2 regions of the Mesorhizobium sp. M2A.F.Ca.ET.046.03.2.1 genome follow, and region 2 is predicted to be linked to the other one. Evidence: predicted binding sites of a transcription regulator. Region 2 holds the regulator's gene; the other holds the start of a gene.
What was found. The regulator LexA, encoded in region 2, represses DNA repair genes until DNA is damaged. The targets are predictions, from matches to a motif close to TGTTCNNNNTGTGTTCNG.

Region 1 (7,088 bases), 2.6 Mb from region 2:
GAGGAAGAGCCACGGCTCGCGGCCAATTCACCGAGGTCATACCCGTCCACCGCCTTGCCTACAGCTTCGGCTGGGAGGGCAACGATCGGACGCCACCCGGTTCGAGCCTTGTCGAAATCGATCTGGTCGAAGAGCCGGGCGGGACGCGGGTCAAGCTAACCCATAGCGGCCTTGCCGACCGAGAGATTTGCGACAGCCACGAGAAGGGCTGGACGCACTATCTGGATCGGCTCGCGATCACCGCCGCCGGTGGCGACCCGGGACCGGACAAGATGTAGGGCAGCGGCCGCAATTGCCGACAGCCAGCGGCCAATCGCTAGTGCGTTTCACCGTTTCACGGAAACGGCGAAACGCGCTATCTCGTTGTTTTTACGCAATTCCGGACGGAAAACCGCTCACACCTCTCCTGGAATTGTTCTAGAGTTCAAGCTTGTAGCCGATATGGCTGGCCTTGAAGCCAAGGCGCTCATAGAAGCGATGCGCATCCGTCCGGCTCTTGTTCGTCGTCAGCTGCATGACCCGGCAGCCGCGCTCGCGGCATTTGTCGATCGCCCATTCCAACAGGCGCTGTCCCAGCCCCTCGCCGCGCCGGGTGGACGCGATGCGCACGGCCTCGATCTGGCCGCGCCACGCGCCGCGCTGCGATAGGCCGGCGAGAAAGGTGATCTGGAGCGTGCCGATGATTTCGTCGCCATCGGTCATCACCGCGAGCAACTGGTTCGGATCGCCGTCTATCGCCGCGAAGGCGTCCAGATAGGGTTGCGCCAGCGGCAGGGTGGCGTCTTCACGGGCCCGGCCCAGCGCATCGTCGGCAAGCATCGCGACGATGACCGCAACGTCCGCTTCACGTGCACGGCGAATGCTGATGGCGTTCATTTCCACTCTCCGAAATGGCGGGCCGACCGACCGGCGGACCCTGGCGGGGCAGATGGTCGTGCTGATTGGGCGGCAATAGCGGATGCCGGCATTAATGACTATCCCGGCGGCGCCGTTCCGCGCTATGGCTTGGTTCCCCGCCTCCTCCAACCTTCTCTTGCCGATGTCAGGCTTGCTCAGCGATCCGTGGTTCTATGCCGCCGCCATCCCGGCGGTGATCCTTGTCGGCCTGTCGAAAGGCGGCTTCGGCGGCGCCGTCGGCTTCGTCGGCGTGCCGTTGATGGCGCTGACCATCCCGCCGGTCCAGGCAGCGGCCATCCTGCTGCCGATCCTGTGCCTGATGGATATCGTTTCGGTGTGGACGTGGTGGGGCGTCTATGACCGCAAGATGCTGGTCGACATGATGCCCGGCGCCGTCATCGGCATCGGCCTCGGCTGGCTGACCGCCGCCTTGGTGACCGAGGAGATGGTGCGGCTGATCGTCGGCGCCGTCGCACTGGTGTTCGTGCTGCGCTGGCTCTACCTGCAGTTCCGCCATGGCGCCGATCACGCGGCGGAGCCGAACCGCATCGCCGCCGCTTGCTGGGGCACGGTGGCCGGCTTCACCAGCTTCGTCGCCCATGTCGGCGGTCCGCCCTTCCAGGTCTACGCGCTGCCGATCCGGCTCGACCCGAAAGTGCTGTCCGGAACCGCGGCGATCTTCTTTGCCGCCACCAACGCGCTGAAGCTCATCCCCTATTTCGCGCTCGGCCAGTTCGACACCGCCAACCTCACGGCCTCGGCGGTTCTGATGCCGCTGGCGCCGCTGTCTACCATCGCCGGCGCCTGGCTGGTGCGCCGCATGCGGCCGGAGATCTTCTATCCGTTCACCTACGCCACCGTCGCGGTGGTCGCCGTCAAGCTGCTGTGGGATGGCATAGTCGGCTTGATGTAGAAACGAGGCGGCCTTCAACCGCCTCGCTCCAAAAGATGTAACGCTCAGGCGGCGCTCGGTACCAGCTGGCGGCCGCCGCCGAAGGCGAGCGCGGCGCCGAGCGCAATCACCATTGCCATGCCGGCAAGAATGCCGATGTCGTGCAGAGTGGGCTTCAGCACCATGTCGGCGATGATCACCAGCATCACCGCATAATCGAGGCGCGCCCATCTCATCATGCGCTGGCCGATGGCAAGGACGGCGGGCGTCACACCCTGCTCGGCGACCATGGCGCCCATGCGCTCGCCGGTCGGCTTGAAGATCAGCATGCCGATCGAGAAGGTCGTGGCATAGCCGACGAGGCCGATGACGATCCACAGTTCGGTGAAGCCGACCCAGAAACCGCACATGACGAGGCCGAAGATCAGCGTCAGCATCGACATCGGCGCGAAGAACCTGCCGCCGAGCTGTCCGCTGGCGCGCATTGCCTGCAGCTTGTCCTCGATGTTGCCGGCGCGCTCGGCCAGCACGCCGAGCAGGAACAGCACGAAGCCGCCGCCGACCCACAAAATAGCCGAAACGACGTGAAGGAATTTGACGATCGAATACCAATCCATGGTTTGCTCCCGGAGATCCTGCCTGATTTCAAGCGGCGAGGATTTGCGCGCCGCTTCAGAGGAGCGGGCTTTTGCGTGGCGCGTGTTTCGGAACGATGCCGCGGCAGCGGCGGGCATGTTACAGGCGGCCACGATCGGCATTCGAAAATCCGGTTTTAGACGATCCCCAGCGGCGGAGCCGCTGTCCTGTTCCGGCACAGGGAAGCGCGTTCGCTTAAAAAATCGCCGCCGCGTTAAGGGTTCGTTAAGCTTTACAGGCGTTTACTATGCACATCCAGTTTTGCTGGATTCTTACCGAGTGGTTGGAGCCACTTTGTTTGACGCCTCCCTGTTAAACTCCTGAGAGCCGCCTTATCCGCGGCTCTTTTTTTGTCCACGGGCGGCCGGCTCCAAAGCAGCCGGCGTTAACCGTTTGTTAAACATGCGCTTGCCTTCATGGGCATCGAAGCGCATTTTCAAGCCTCAGTCAGTTAAGGGTGCTGGCCACGTCGGCAAGGATAGTCGAATCGGCTGGCGGCAGTGCAGGGGCGTATCGATGAACGAGCCTTCGAAGGGCAGCGCGAAAACCATCAAGCTGGCGGAGCGCCGGGTTTTCTCCCAATCCTTCAAGCCGCTCTACCAGGAAGGCATGGGGCTGGTCGAGCAGGCCGCCGAATATCTCGATGGCAAGGGCAGGCTCGAGGCCAAGAAATTGTCGCGCACGGCCGCGACCCTCTATGCAGCGGAATCGATGCGGCTGACCACAAGGCTGATGCAGGTCGCCTCCTGGCTGCTGCTGCAGCGCGCGGCGAATTCCGGCGAGATGACGCGCGACCAGGTGGCCTCGGAGAAATCCAAGGTGCGGCTGGATACCGCGTCGGCGCATGACGAGGCGCTTGGCTGGAACGAGCTGCCGAAGGAATTTCTCGATCTGGTGACGCGCTCGCTACGCCTGCAGGCGCTGGTACGGCGCATGGACGAGGAAATCTATGGCGGCGTCGTCGCCGAGACGCACGCGCCCAGCCGCCGGGCCAATCCGGTTTCCGACCAGATCAGCCTTTTGAATACGGCGTTCGCGCGCGGCTGACACCGCGTTTGCAACAAACGCTGAGTAGCGCGGGCGGCTTCCCCCATCGAGCCGTGATCGGCGCAAATCAAGCGCCTCTGGCCTCCAGCCACTTTTCGATGTTGCGGCAGCAGCTTTCGGCGCATTGAAGGCCGTGCCCACCTTCGCGAGAAAGATCACCCTTGCCTGGAAGCGATAGGCCTCTAGTTGGAGCCGTTCGCCGCAGCCGGGTCGACCCGAGCCGGATTTGCAAGAAAATCACCGTCACTGTGACCAAAGCAGATTGCGAGGCTTGATCCCGTGCATTCGCCATTGGACCGCATTCCGGTATCGATCATCATCCCTAACTACAATTACGAACAGTTTCTCGGGCGCGCCATCGACAGCGCGTTGGAGCAGGACCACCGAAATGTCGAGGTCGTGGTCGTCGACGACGCTTCGACCGATGCGTCGGTGGCCGTCATCGAATCCTATGGCGACAAGATCCGCCCGTGCCTGAGGCGCAGGAATGGCGGGCATGGCGCAGCATTCAACACCGGATTCGAGGCGAGCACCGGGGCGATCATCCTTTTCCTGGACGCCGACGATTATCTCTATCCGAACGCCGTCTCCGAGGTCCTGGACGAGTGGGATGCAGATGTCGCCCAGGCGCAATTCCGGCTGCATCTCGTTGATGAGGACCAGCAGATCAAGGATGTCTTTCCCCCTCCCGAACAGCCGTTCGATTCAGGCGACGTCGTGCCGGAATTGTTGCGCAAGGGGCGCTACCGTACGACGGTGACAAGCGGGCTGGCGTTCGACCGCGAGGCGCTGGAACCGATAATGCCCATGCCTGAAAGCGATTTCCGGCAAGGCGCCGATGGCTATCTGGCGACACTGGCGCCGCTTCACGGAGAAGTGAAATCCATCGACACCTGCCTTGGCGCCTACCGCATCCACGGCTCCAACCATTCGGTCTTCGACGAGAAGCTTGCCGAGCGGGCGCGCTGGCGCATGCAGCATGACTTCCGGCGCCTCGAAGCCCTGTCCGACCGGGCGGCCGAGATCGGCTTGACCATGCCGCCGGATGCCGGCCTTCACGATCCGGTTCACCTGGAAGAGCGGCTGGCTTCGCTCTGCGTCGATGAGCCCCAGCATCCGGTTGAAACCGACTCCCGGCTGGGCCTGGCAAGAGCGGGCGCCGCCGCCAGCCTGGAAATGAACGCATCCTGGCGGCGGCGGGCTGCCCTGGCGGCCTGGTTCCTCAGCATCGGAATCCTGCCGCGGCGCATGGGCAATGCGGTGCTGGCATGGAAGCTGGTCGCGTCGTCCCGGCCGGCGGTTCTCACGCGGCTGTCGAAAACCATCCGTCGCGTGACGAACTAGGTTCGCGACACAGGGATTTTGAAAGGTTGCTGTTTGTCTTGGCGCAAGATTTTCCATTCATTTGCGTGAAATCAGCGCAAACGCTGGAGATTGGTTGAAGCCGCCCCAACCTCGTCATTCTATGGCGGAGCAAGGAGCGAAGCGACGCGGCGCAGACCATAGAATCCATGCCGTGACTTGAACGCGGCGCCACGGTGCAGAATTCTGCTCCGTTGCACGCCTTGGCGAAGGTAACGGCATGGATTCCAGGGTCTTCGCGACGGAGCTTCGCTCCTGCTCCGCCCTGGAATGACGATCGCAAAGGGCGTTTCGGCCAATCTCCAACGCAATTCCGCCTGCCAACGCCAACAGAGCCGACCGGCCAAATCCCCTACGGCCTGCGACACCGGTCAGGCGCGATCTTGGGATCGCGACCGTTTCCGGTTTGTTCACATTTCGCTGGCATCGCTTGCCGCCGAGGTTAAACTTGGCGCATGGGGGAAGCGATTCGCATCATCGGCATCGATCCGGGCCTGAGGCGCACCGGATGGGGCATCATCGATAGCCTCGGCAATTCGCTGCGCTTCGTCGCGTCCGGCACCGTGCGCTCGGATGACAAGGCGCCGCTCGCGACGCGGCTCTGCCAATTGCATGACGGGCTGGCCGAGGTGCTGCATCAGGCCATGCCGCATGAGGCCGCGGTCGAACAGACCTTCGTCAACAAGGACGCGACGGCGACCCTGAAGCTCGGCCAGGCGCGCGGCATCGCCATGCTGGTGCCGGCGCGCGCCGGGCTGGTCGTCGCCGAATACGCGCCCAATGCGGTCAAGAAGGCGGTGATCGGCGTCGGCCATGGCGAGAAGAAGCAGATCCATATGATGGTCAAGGTGCTGATGCCGAAGGCGGTCTTCGACACGGATGATGCTGCCGACGCCCTGGCCATCGCCATCTGCCATGCGCATCATCGTCCGAGTGTCGCCTATCGGATGGCGGTTTCGGGGTGAGGGGAAAATCATGATCGGCAAGCTGAAAGGCATGCTGGACGAGATCGACGAAGATAGCTGCGTCATCGACGTGCATGGCGTCGGCTATGTCGCCCATTGCTCGGCGCGCACGCTGGCATCACTGCCGTCGCCCGGCGAGGCGGTGGTGCTTTTCATCGAGACCTATGTGCGCGAGGACATGATCCGGCTCTACGGCTTCCAGACGGGGCTGGAGCGCGAGTGGTTCCGGCTTTTGATGAACAATGTGCAGGGCGTCGGCGCCAAGGTGGCGTTGGCGGTGCTGTCGACGCTGGCGCCGGCCGACCTCGCCAACGCCATCGCGCTGCGCGACATCGCCATGGTTTCCCGCGCGCCCGGCGTGGGCAAGAAGGTGGCCGAGCGCATCGTCACCGAATTGCGCACCAAGGCGCCGGCCTATGCTGGCGCGGCGACCGGCACGATCGGCCTCAAGCAGGAACTCGGCGAAGGCGTCGCGGCCGCGCCGATCACGGATGCGGTCTCGGCGCTCGTCAATCTCGGCTATTCGCGCGACATAGCGGCAAACGCGGTCGCGGCGGCGCTGAAGTCGGCCGGCGACGGAGCGGATGCCTCGAAGTTGATCCGTTTCGGGCTCAAGGAACTGGCGCGATGAGGCGACGCTTGTCCCGCCAGCGGTCCTATGCAAGGAAGGCGGCATGAGCCTTTCGCCCCGCCTCATTGCACCCGACAAGCGCGGCGAGGATGCCGAGCAGACGCTGCGGCCGCAGTCGCTCGACGAGTTCGTCGGCCAGGCTGCGGTGCGCGCCAATCTCAAGGTCTTCGTCGATGCTGCCAAGAGCCGCGGCGAGGCGCTCGACCATGTGCTTTTCGTCGGCCCGCCGGGGCTCGGCAAGACGACGCTGGCGCAGATCATGGCGCGCGAGCTCGGCGTCAACTTCCGCTCGACCTCCGGCCCGGTCATCGCCAAGGCCGGCGACCTTGCCGCGCTGCTCACCAATCTGGAGGAGCGCGATGTGCTCTTCATCGACGAGATCCACCGCCTCAACCCGGCGGTCGAGGAGATCCTCTATCCGGCGATGGAGGATTTTCAGCTCGACCTGATCATCGGCGAGGGGCCGGCGGCGCGCTCGGTCAAGATCGACCTTGCCCGTTTCACCTTGGTCGCGGCGACAACCCGGCTCGGGCTCTTGACCAATCCGCTGCGCGACCGGTTCGGCATTCCGGTGCGGCTCAATTTCTACACGGTCGAGGAGCTGGAGCAGATCGTGCGCCGCGGCGCCCGGATCCTCTCGATGCCACTCGGCGACGAC
Region 2 (7,088 bases):
GCCGAGACGCTGAAGGCGCTGGGCGCCGAGCACGCCTGGGTCGTCCATGGCGATGGCTATGACGAGATCACGACCACGGGCGAGACGCAGGTTGCGGAGCTTGCCGGCGGCGAGATCCGCACCTTCGCCCTGACGCCGGAAGCCGTCGGGCTGAAGCGGCACACCAAGGAAGAGCTACGCGGCGGCGACGCGGCCTACAACGCCAGGCAACTGCGCGATATGTTGGGTGGCGCCGCCGGCGCCTATCGCGACACGGTGCTGATGAACGCCGGCGCCGGTCTGGTTGTGGCCGGCAAGGCGACGACGCTTGCCGACGGCATCGCGGCGGCGGCGCAAGCGATCGACAGTGGCCGCGCCCTCGCGGTGCTGGACAAGCTCGTCGAGATTTCGAACGGATAAGGCCTTGTCGGACATCCTGCGCAAGATCGAAGCCTATAAGCGCGAAGAGATCGCGGCGGCGAAGGCGAAGATACCGCTGGCCGAGCTCAAGGCGCGCGCAAAGGATGCCGGTGGGACGCGCGGTTTTTTGGCGGCGCTCGAGGCGAAGCGAACAGCGGGGAGCTTCGCGCTGATCGCCGAAATCAAGAAGGCCAGCCCTTCCAAGGGGTTGATCCGTGCCGATTTCGACCCCCCGTCATTGGCGCAGGCCTATCAGCAAGGTGGCGCCGCGTGCCTTTCGGTGCTGACCGACGCACCGTCTTTCCAGGGCGCTCCGGAATTCCTGACGGCCGCGCGCGCAGCGGTGCGCCTGCCGGCCCTGCGCAAGGATTTTCTGTTCGATCCCTATCAGGTCCACGAAGCACGCGCCTGGGGCGCCGATGCGATCCTCATCATCATGGCGAGCGTCGACGACGCGCTGGCCAGCGAGCTTGAAGCGACCGCCTTCGAACTCGGCATGGACGCACTGATTGAGGTGCATGATGAGAATGAAATGCAGCGCGCGCTTACTTTGTCTTCGCGGCTGATCGGCATCAACAACCGTGATCTCAGAACCTTCCAGACCAGCCTCGACGTTTCGGAGCGCCTGGCCGCCATGGTGCCGGCGGATCGGCTGCTGGTCAGCGAGAGCGGCATCTTCACGCATCAGGATTGCCGCCGGTTGGAGAAGAGCAAGATCGGTACTTTCCTCGTCGGCGAGAGCCTGATGCGGCAGGCGGACGTAGCTGCCGCGACCAAGCTTCTGCTGACAGGCAAGGCAGCGGCCGAGGCGGTTTGAGAATGCCCGCCCTCACCCATCTCGGCGCCAAGGGCGAAGCCAACATGGTCGATGTCGGCGACAAGGCCGAGACGACCCGCACGGCAATCGCCGAGGGCTTTGTCTCGATGCGGCCCGAAACGCTGGAGATGATTCTGGCCGGCGACGCCAAGAAAGGCGATGTGCTGGGCACCGCCCGCATCGCCGGGATCATGTCAGCGAAGAAGACGCATGAGCTGATCCCGCTTTGCCATCCGCTGCTTCTGACCAAAGTGGCCGTCGAGATCGAGCCGGACCATTCGCTGCCCGGCCTCAAGGTGACAGCGCTCGCCCGCGTCACCGGCAAGACCGGCGTGGAGATGGAAGCGCTGACCGCCGCCTCGGTCGCCTGCCTCACCATCTACGACATGGCCAAGGCGGTGGATCGCGGCATGGTGATTTCCGGTGTCCGGCTGGTCGAGAAGACCGGCGGCAAATCCGGTGACTACAAGGCGGATGCCTGATGGCGCTGGTACCGGTCGCCGAAGCGCTCGCGCGCCTGCTCGACGGCGCAGCGCCTTTGCCGGGCGAAAGCATTCCGCTGGCGGACGCGGCCGGGCGGGTCCTGGCGGAACCGGTTGTGGCGCTGCGCACGCAGCCGCCCTTCAACGCCTCCGCGATGGATGGTTATGCCGCGCGTTCCGCCGACGTCGCTTCAGCGCCAGCGCAATTGGAAGTGATAGGCATGGCGCCTGCCGGGCGCGGTTTCTCCGGAACCGTCGGCAAAGGCCAGGCCGTGCGCATCTTCACCGGCGCGCCGCTGCCTGAAGGCGCCGACACCATCGTCATCCAGGAAAACGTCCGCGACCTCGGCAATGGCAGGATCGAGGTGACGGAGCCGACCGCGCAAGCACGCAATGTCCGGCGCCGCGGGCTCGACTTCAGCGAGGGCGACGTGCTGCTCGGAAATGGTCGCGTGCTCGACGCGGCGGCCCTTTCGCTGGCGGCTTCTGCCAACCACCCTGCCTTGAATGTCGTGCGCCAGCCGCTGGTCGCGATCATCGCCACCGGCGATGAATTGCTGCCGCCGGGCAGCACGCTCGGCCCCGATCAGATCATTTCGTCGAATGCCTATGGCGTTGCCGCCGCCGCCCAGTCGGTTGGCGCACGCGCACTCGATCTCGGCATCGCCGCCGACCGCAAGGAGGCGATCGCCGCGCTGGTCAGGAGAGCGGTCCAGGCGGGCCCGGATGTCATCGTCACGCTGGGCGGTGCCTCGGTCGGCGATCACGACCTGATCCATGACGTGCTGACCAGCGAGGGCATGCGGCTCGACTTCTGGAAGATCGCCATGCGCCCCGGCAAACCGTTGATGTTCGGCCGGCTTGGCAATGTCCGCTGCATCGGCCTGCCAGGCAATCCGGTGGCCAGCATCGTCTGCTCGCAGCTCTTCCTGAAGCCGCTGCTTGCCCGGCTCGGCGGCCGCAATTTCAGGCAGGACGTGCGAACGGCCAGGCTGGGCGCCGCGATGCCGGCTAACGATCTCAGGCAGGACTATGTTCGCGCCGTGGTGCGCGAGGACGCCGGCACCCTGGTCGCGACGCCGTTCGGCATCCAGGACTCCTCGATGCTCAGGATGCTCGCCGACGCCAACGGCCTGATCATGCGCGAGCCCTTTGCGCTGGCTGCGGAGGTTGGCGCCGAATGCAGCGTGCTTATGCTGCGCTAATGCGTCGATGCAATCGATCCGCTAACATGTCGACGCAGTCGATGTGATACGTCTCTATTCTTCGACCAGCGTTCGGGTCAGGGGATGGTCCGGATCTGCGAGACCATCGACGACGTTGAAATGATGCCGATCCGGCTCGACAACTGACTGGGTAGCGGCGCCAAGCCCCCTCCAGATGTTGGCGAGCAATACGCTCTGGCGCAGGAATTCCGAGCGCTCGCCGCCGCCGACCCAACAGGTGATGCGGGTTCCTTGCACGGGCCGCAGCAGCGCCGGGCTTTCGCTAAACGCTTCCCGTTCGTCGATGTTCAGCGTCTCGTTCAAAGCCGTGAACATCAACGACCGAAGGTCGTGCAGGCCTGAAATCGAAACGACCTTGCGTATGCGTTGCGCCACCATGGCGCCCAGCGGCGAAGTCGTCGTCGCCATCCGGCTGGCGAGATGTCCGCCGGCCGAATGTCCGGTCAGCATCAGCGGTCCCTCGACCATGGCCGCCGCTTTGCCGATCGCGGCCGCGACTTCATTGACGATGCCGCCGATCCTGGTTCGCGGGCACAGCGTATAGGAAGGCATGACGACGGCAAAGCCGCGGCCGACAGCGCCGGCGGCCAGATGCGACCAGGATGTCTTGTCCGATTCCATCCAGTAGCCGCCATGGATGAACACGACGAGCCCCTTCGGCGCGGCAGGCGGGAGGAAGAGATCGAACCGGCTGCGCGGCGCCTCGCCATAGACGATGTCGAGCCGCGCCCTGCCCTGCGCCAACAGCTTTTCGCGAAATGCCTGAGCTGGGCCGTCCCAGGCCGCCGGCCAGCGGTCGCCGCCAGCGATGTTCGCGCCGTTGGCGTAGGCGTCATCCCAGTCGACAATGCGGAGTCCCAGCACCGGCCCCTCCTGCGATCTGATCGATTTCGAGTTGTCTTTGTTCGGCATGCCATTCGAAGTCAGGTGACGGCCTCCTTGATCGCATAGCGCGCCTCCTGCCAGGCGCTCGTGCGCAGGATGTCTTCCAGCACCTCGACGGCGGCCCAGACATCCCGGTAGCCGACATAGAGTGGCGTGAAGCCGAAGCGAACGGTCGACGGCGCGCGGAAATCGCCGATCACGCCGCGCTCGATCAAGGCGCGCATCACCTGGTAGCCATGTGGATGGGCGAACGACACCTGGCTGCCGCGCTCGGCGCCGTTGCGCGGGCTTTCTAGCTCGAGACCGAACGCGCCGCATCGAGCTTCGACAAGGCGGATGAACAGATCCGTCAGCGCGACGCTCTTCTCGCGCACGGCAGTCATGTCGACTTCGTCCCAGAGATCCAGCGAACCTTTCAGCGCCCGCATCGACAGCATCGGCTGCGTTCCGCACAGGAATCGCCGGATGCCCGTGCCGGCGGCATAACCCTGCTCGAACGCGAACGGTCGGGCATGGCCCCACCAGCCGCTGAGCGGCTGGCTGATGTCGTGATGATGGCGGGTGGCGGCATAGATGAAGGCAGGCGCGCCCGGTCCGCCATTGAGATATTTGTAGGTGCAGCCGATCGCGAAATCGGCATTCGAGCCGTCGAGATCCACCGGCAGGGCGCCGGCCGTGTGGCAGAGGTCCCAGACGATCAGCGCGCCGGCGTCATGGGCCTTGCGGGTCAGGGCCGCCATATCGCGCAACCGGCCGGACTTGTAATTGACGTGGTTGACCAGGATGACCGCGACACGGTCGTCGATCAGTTCCTCGATCGTCGGCGCATCGACGCCCTCGAGCCGCAGCACCGCGCCGGGCCGCGTCGAGGACACCCCCTCCGCCATGTAGAGGTCGGTCGGAAAGCTGTCGCCTTCGGCAACGATCACCGAGCGGTCGGGTCGCATCGCGAGCGCCGCATGCAGGACCTTGTAGATGTTGATCGAGGTGGTGTCGCATACCACCGTCTGGCCAGGCGCGGCGCCGATCAGACGCCCGAGCCGGTCGCCCAGCTGGACAGGCATGTCGAACCAGCCGGCGGTGTTCCAGGCACGGATGATATCCTGCGCCCATTCCTGCTTCGCGGCCGTCTCGATCTCGTTGAAGACATTGATCGAAGCGGCGCCCAGTGAATTGCCATCAAGGTATATCACCCCTTCCGGCAGAACAAAGCGATCGCGCAAGGGGCGCAGCGGGTCCGCAGCGTCCATCGCCTCGACCTCGGCAAGATCGGGAATTCCCCTCATGTGCTACCGCCTCCATTTCGACCCAGGCCGCTACATCCCTCCGGCGACCAAGGCGGTTGTCCCATCACCGTCCGCAACCCGGCAAGAACCTTCTGTCCTATATTAGCTGGTCCATAGACGGCAAAGGCTGAGGATCGGAATCGTCGCCAAGGTTGGCATTTTGAGTTCGTTTCGTTCACGTTACGGTACATGGTTGGGTCAGCTGACTGGATCCCTTCAGCACCTCCGCGACGATGTCGCCTCTCAATTTCAGCATAAGGAGAATTGCAAAATCGAGCGGAATAAATGACACAGCCCAACCGGTGGCGGCCAGGCACCGTCGGATGCAACATTCTTTCGCCCGCCTTAAGAAATTCATTAAACTTTAAACGGTTGCGGAACACAACTGGAACAGATAGTGTTTGTTCTGGGTTTGTTTTTCTGATTCTGGTTTCGGAACCCGTGGGGGCCGCCAATGCTGACGCGCAAACAACATGAACTCCTGATGTTCATCCATGAACGCCTGAAGGAGAGCGGGATCCCTCCATCCTTCGACGAGATGAAGGAAGCGCTCGACCTCGCCTCAAAGTCCGGCATCCATCGGCTGATCACGGCGCTGGAAGAACGCGGCTTCATTCGCCGGCTACCGAACCGGGCGCGCGCGCTGGAGGTCTTGCGCCTGCCCGACTCGATCGCTCCCGGCCTGAATGCCGCGAAGAAATTTTCGCCAAGCGTCATCCAGGGCGGCCAGGGCAATCTAAGCCGACAGGTCAAGCCGGCAGCGCCCTCGCGTACGCCGACACCCAGCAATGATGACGACGCCGCTTCGGCCGTGTCCATTCCGGTGATGGGCCGCATCGCCGCCGGTGTGCCAATCGACGCCATCCAGCACCAGACGCATTCGATCTCGGTCCCGCCGGACATGATCATGGGCGGCGAGCACTATGCGCTGGAGGTCAAGGGCGACTCGATGATCGAGGCCGGCATCTTCGACGGCGACACCGTCATCATCCGTAACGCCAGCACGGCGAGCCCGGGCGAGATCGTGGTGGCGCTCGTCGACGATGAGGAAGCGACACTCAAGCGCTTCCGCCGCAAGGGCGCCTCGATCGCGTTGGAGGCCGCCAACCCGGCCTACGAAACCCGCATCTTCGGGCCGGATCGGGTCAAGGTGCAGGGCAAGCTCGTCGGGCTGATCAGGCGCTACTGATCCGGCTGCGAGGACTTGGCCCTCTCTGGCTTTTCGTAAGGCGCCAGTCCCCTCGCCTCGCGAGTGTACTTCCGCTGCTCGTGCCAGGGCCGGTAAGGCTGCTCGACGGCATATTGGATGGCTGCTCGCGCGGTTGCCGATTGCGGATCGAAGAAGACGGCGGCACTGCCGTCACGCGCCAGTTGGCGCTTGGTGACGACAAGCACGCGCTCATCCCAGCAGGGATTGTAGGCCGTCGCATCGTTGATGACGATGAGATCGGCAAAGCCGCAGGCGGGCCGTGCGCTGTCGCGGTTTTCGGCGAGCGCGACGATCGCGCCGGACGGATGCCGGCCAATGCAGAGGTCGCCGGTGCAATAGAAGGGCGAGCCGGGCGGCAGGTCGACCGGGTCGGCGATATCGAGCGCATCCTTGGCAAATGTCTCGGGCGGCACGATGGCCTCGGCCTTCAGCGCCCGCTTCCAGTTGTCGGTGGTGAACTCGTTGGAGCGTTCGCGGTTGACGGCAAGCTCGCCGCCACCGATCGGCATCGCCACGAGATGCGCGTCCTCCGAGATCAGCACATCCGGCGTGCGCACATGCGGGATCGCCAACAGCGCGGCGAGCGCGAAGGGCACAGCGGCGAGCCTCAGCCAGGTGGTGGCCATGGTCGCGATGACGAGCGCGATTGTCGCCAGCAGCACCGACTGGATCGAGATCAATCCCACTGCATCGACTGGCGAGCGGTCGGAAATCCATGCCGAAATGGCGATCATCGCTGTCAGGCCCTTGCCCATCACATAGAGGAAGGGACCGTCGAAGCCG

Region 1: the regulator LexA is predicted to act here: its motif matches at 5,231-5,248, upstream of ruvC (crossover junction endodeoxyribonuclease RuvC).

What each region holds. Positions count from the first base shown of each region.
Region 1 is NZ_CP034449.1:3,890,417-3,897,504, forward strand. Features, by position in the region: gene EJ072_RS18550 (SRPBCC domain-containing protein) at 1-278, shown strand, start outside; gene EJ072_RS18555 (GNAT family N-acetyltransferase) at 418-876, opposite strand; gene EJ072_RS18560 (sulfite exporter TauE/SafE family protein) at 1,040-1,810, shown strand; gene EJ072_RS18565 (DUF2269 family protein) at 1,855-2,406, opposite strand; gene EJ072_RS18570 (DUF1465 family protein) at 2,942-3,472, shown strand; gene EJ072_RS18575 (glycosyltransferase family 2 protein) at 3,752-4,816, shown strand; gene ruvC (crossover junction endodeoxyribonuclease RuvC) at 5,290-5,799, shown strand; gene ruvA (Holliday junction branch migration protein RuvA) at 5,810-6,430, shown strand; gene ruvB (Holliday junction branch migration DNA helicase RuvB) at 6,474-7,088, shown strand, end outside.
Region 2 is NZ_CP034449.1:6,444,049-6,451,136, reverse strand. Features, by position in the region: gene trpD (anthranilate phosphoribosyltransferase) at 1-399, shown strand, start outside; gene trpC (indole-3-glycerol phosphate synthase TrpC) at 404-1,216, shown strand; gene moaC (cyclic pyranopterin monophosphate synthase MoaC) at 1,219-1,698, shown strand; gene glp (gephyrin-like molybdotransferase Glp) at 1,698-2,903, shown strand; gene EJ072_RS30750 (alpha/beta hydrolase) at 2,958-3,788, opposite strand; gene kynU (kynureninase) at 3,848-5,095, opposite strand; gene lexA (transcriptional repressor LexA) at 5,550-6,284, shown strand; gene EJ072_RS30735 (ComEC/Rec2 family competence protein) at 6,278-7,088, opposite strand, start outside.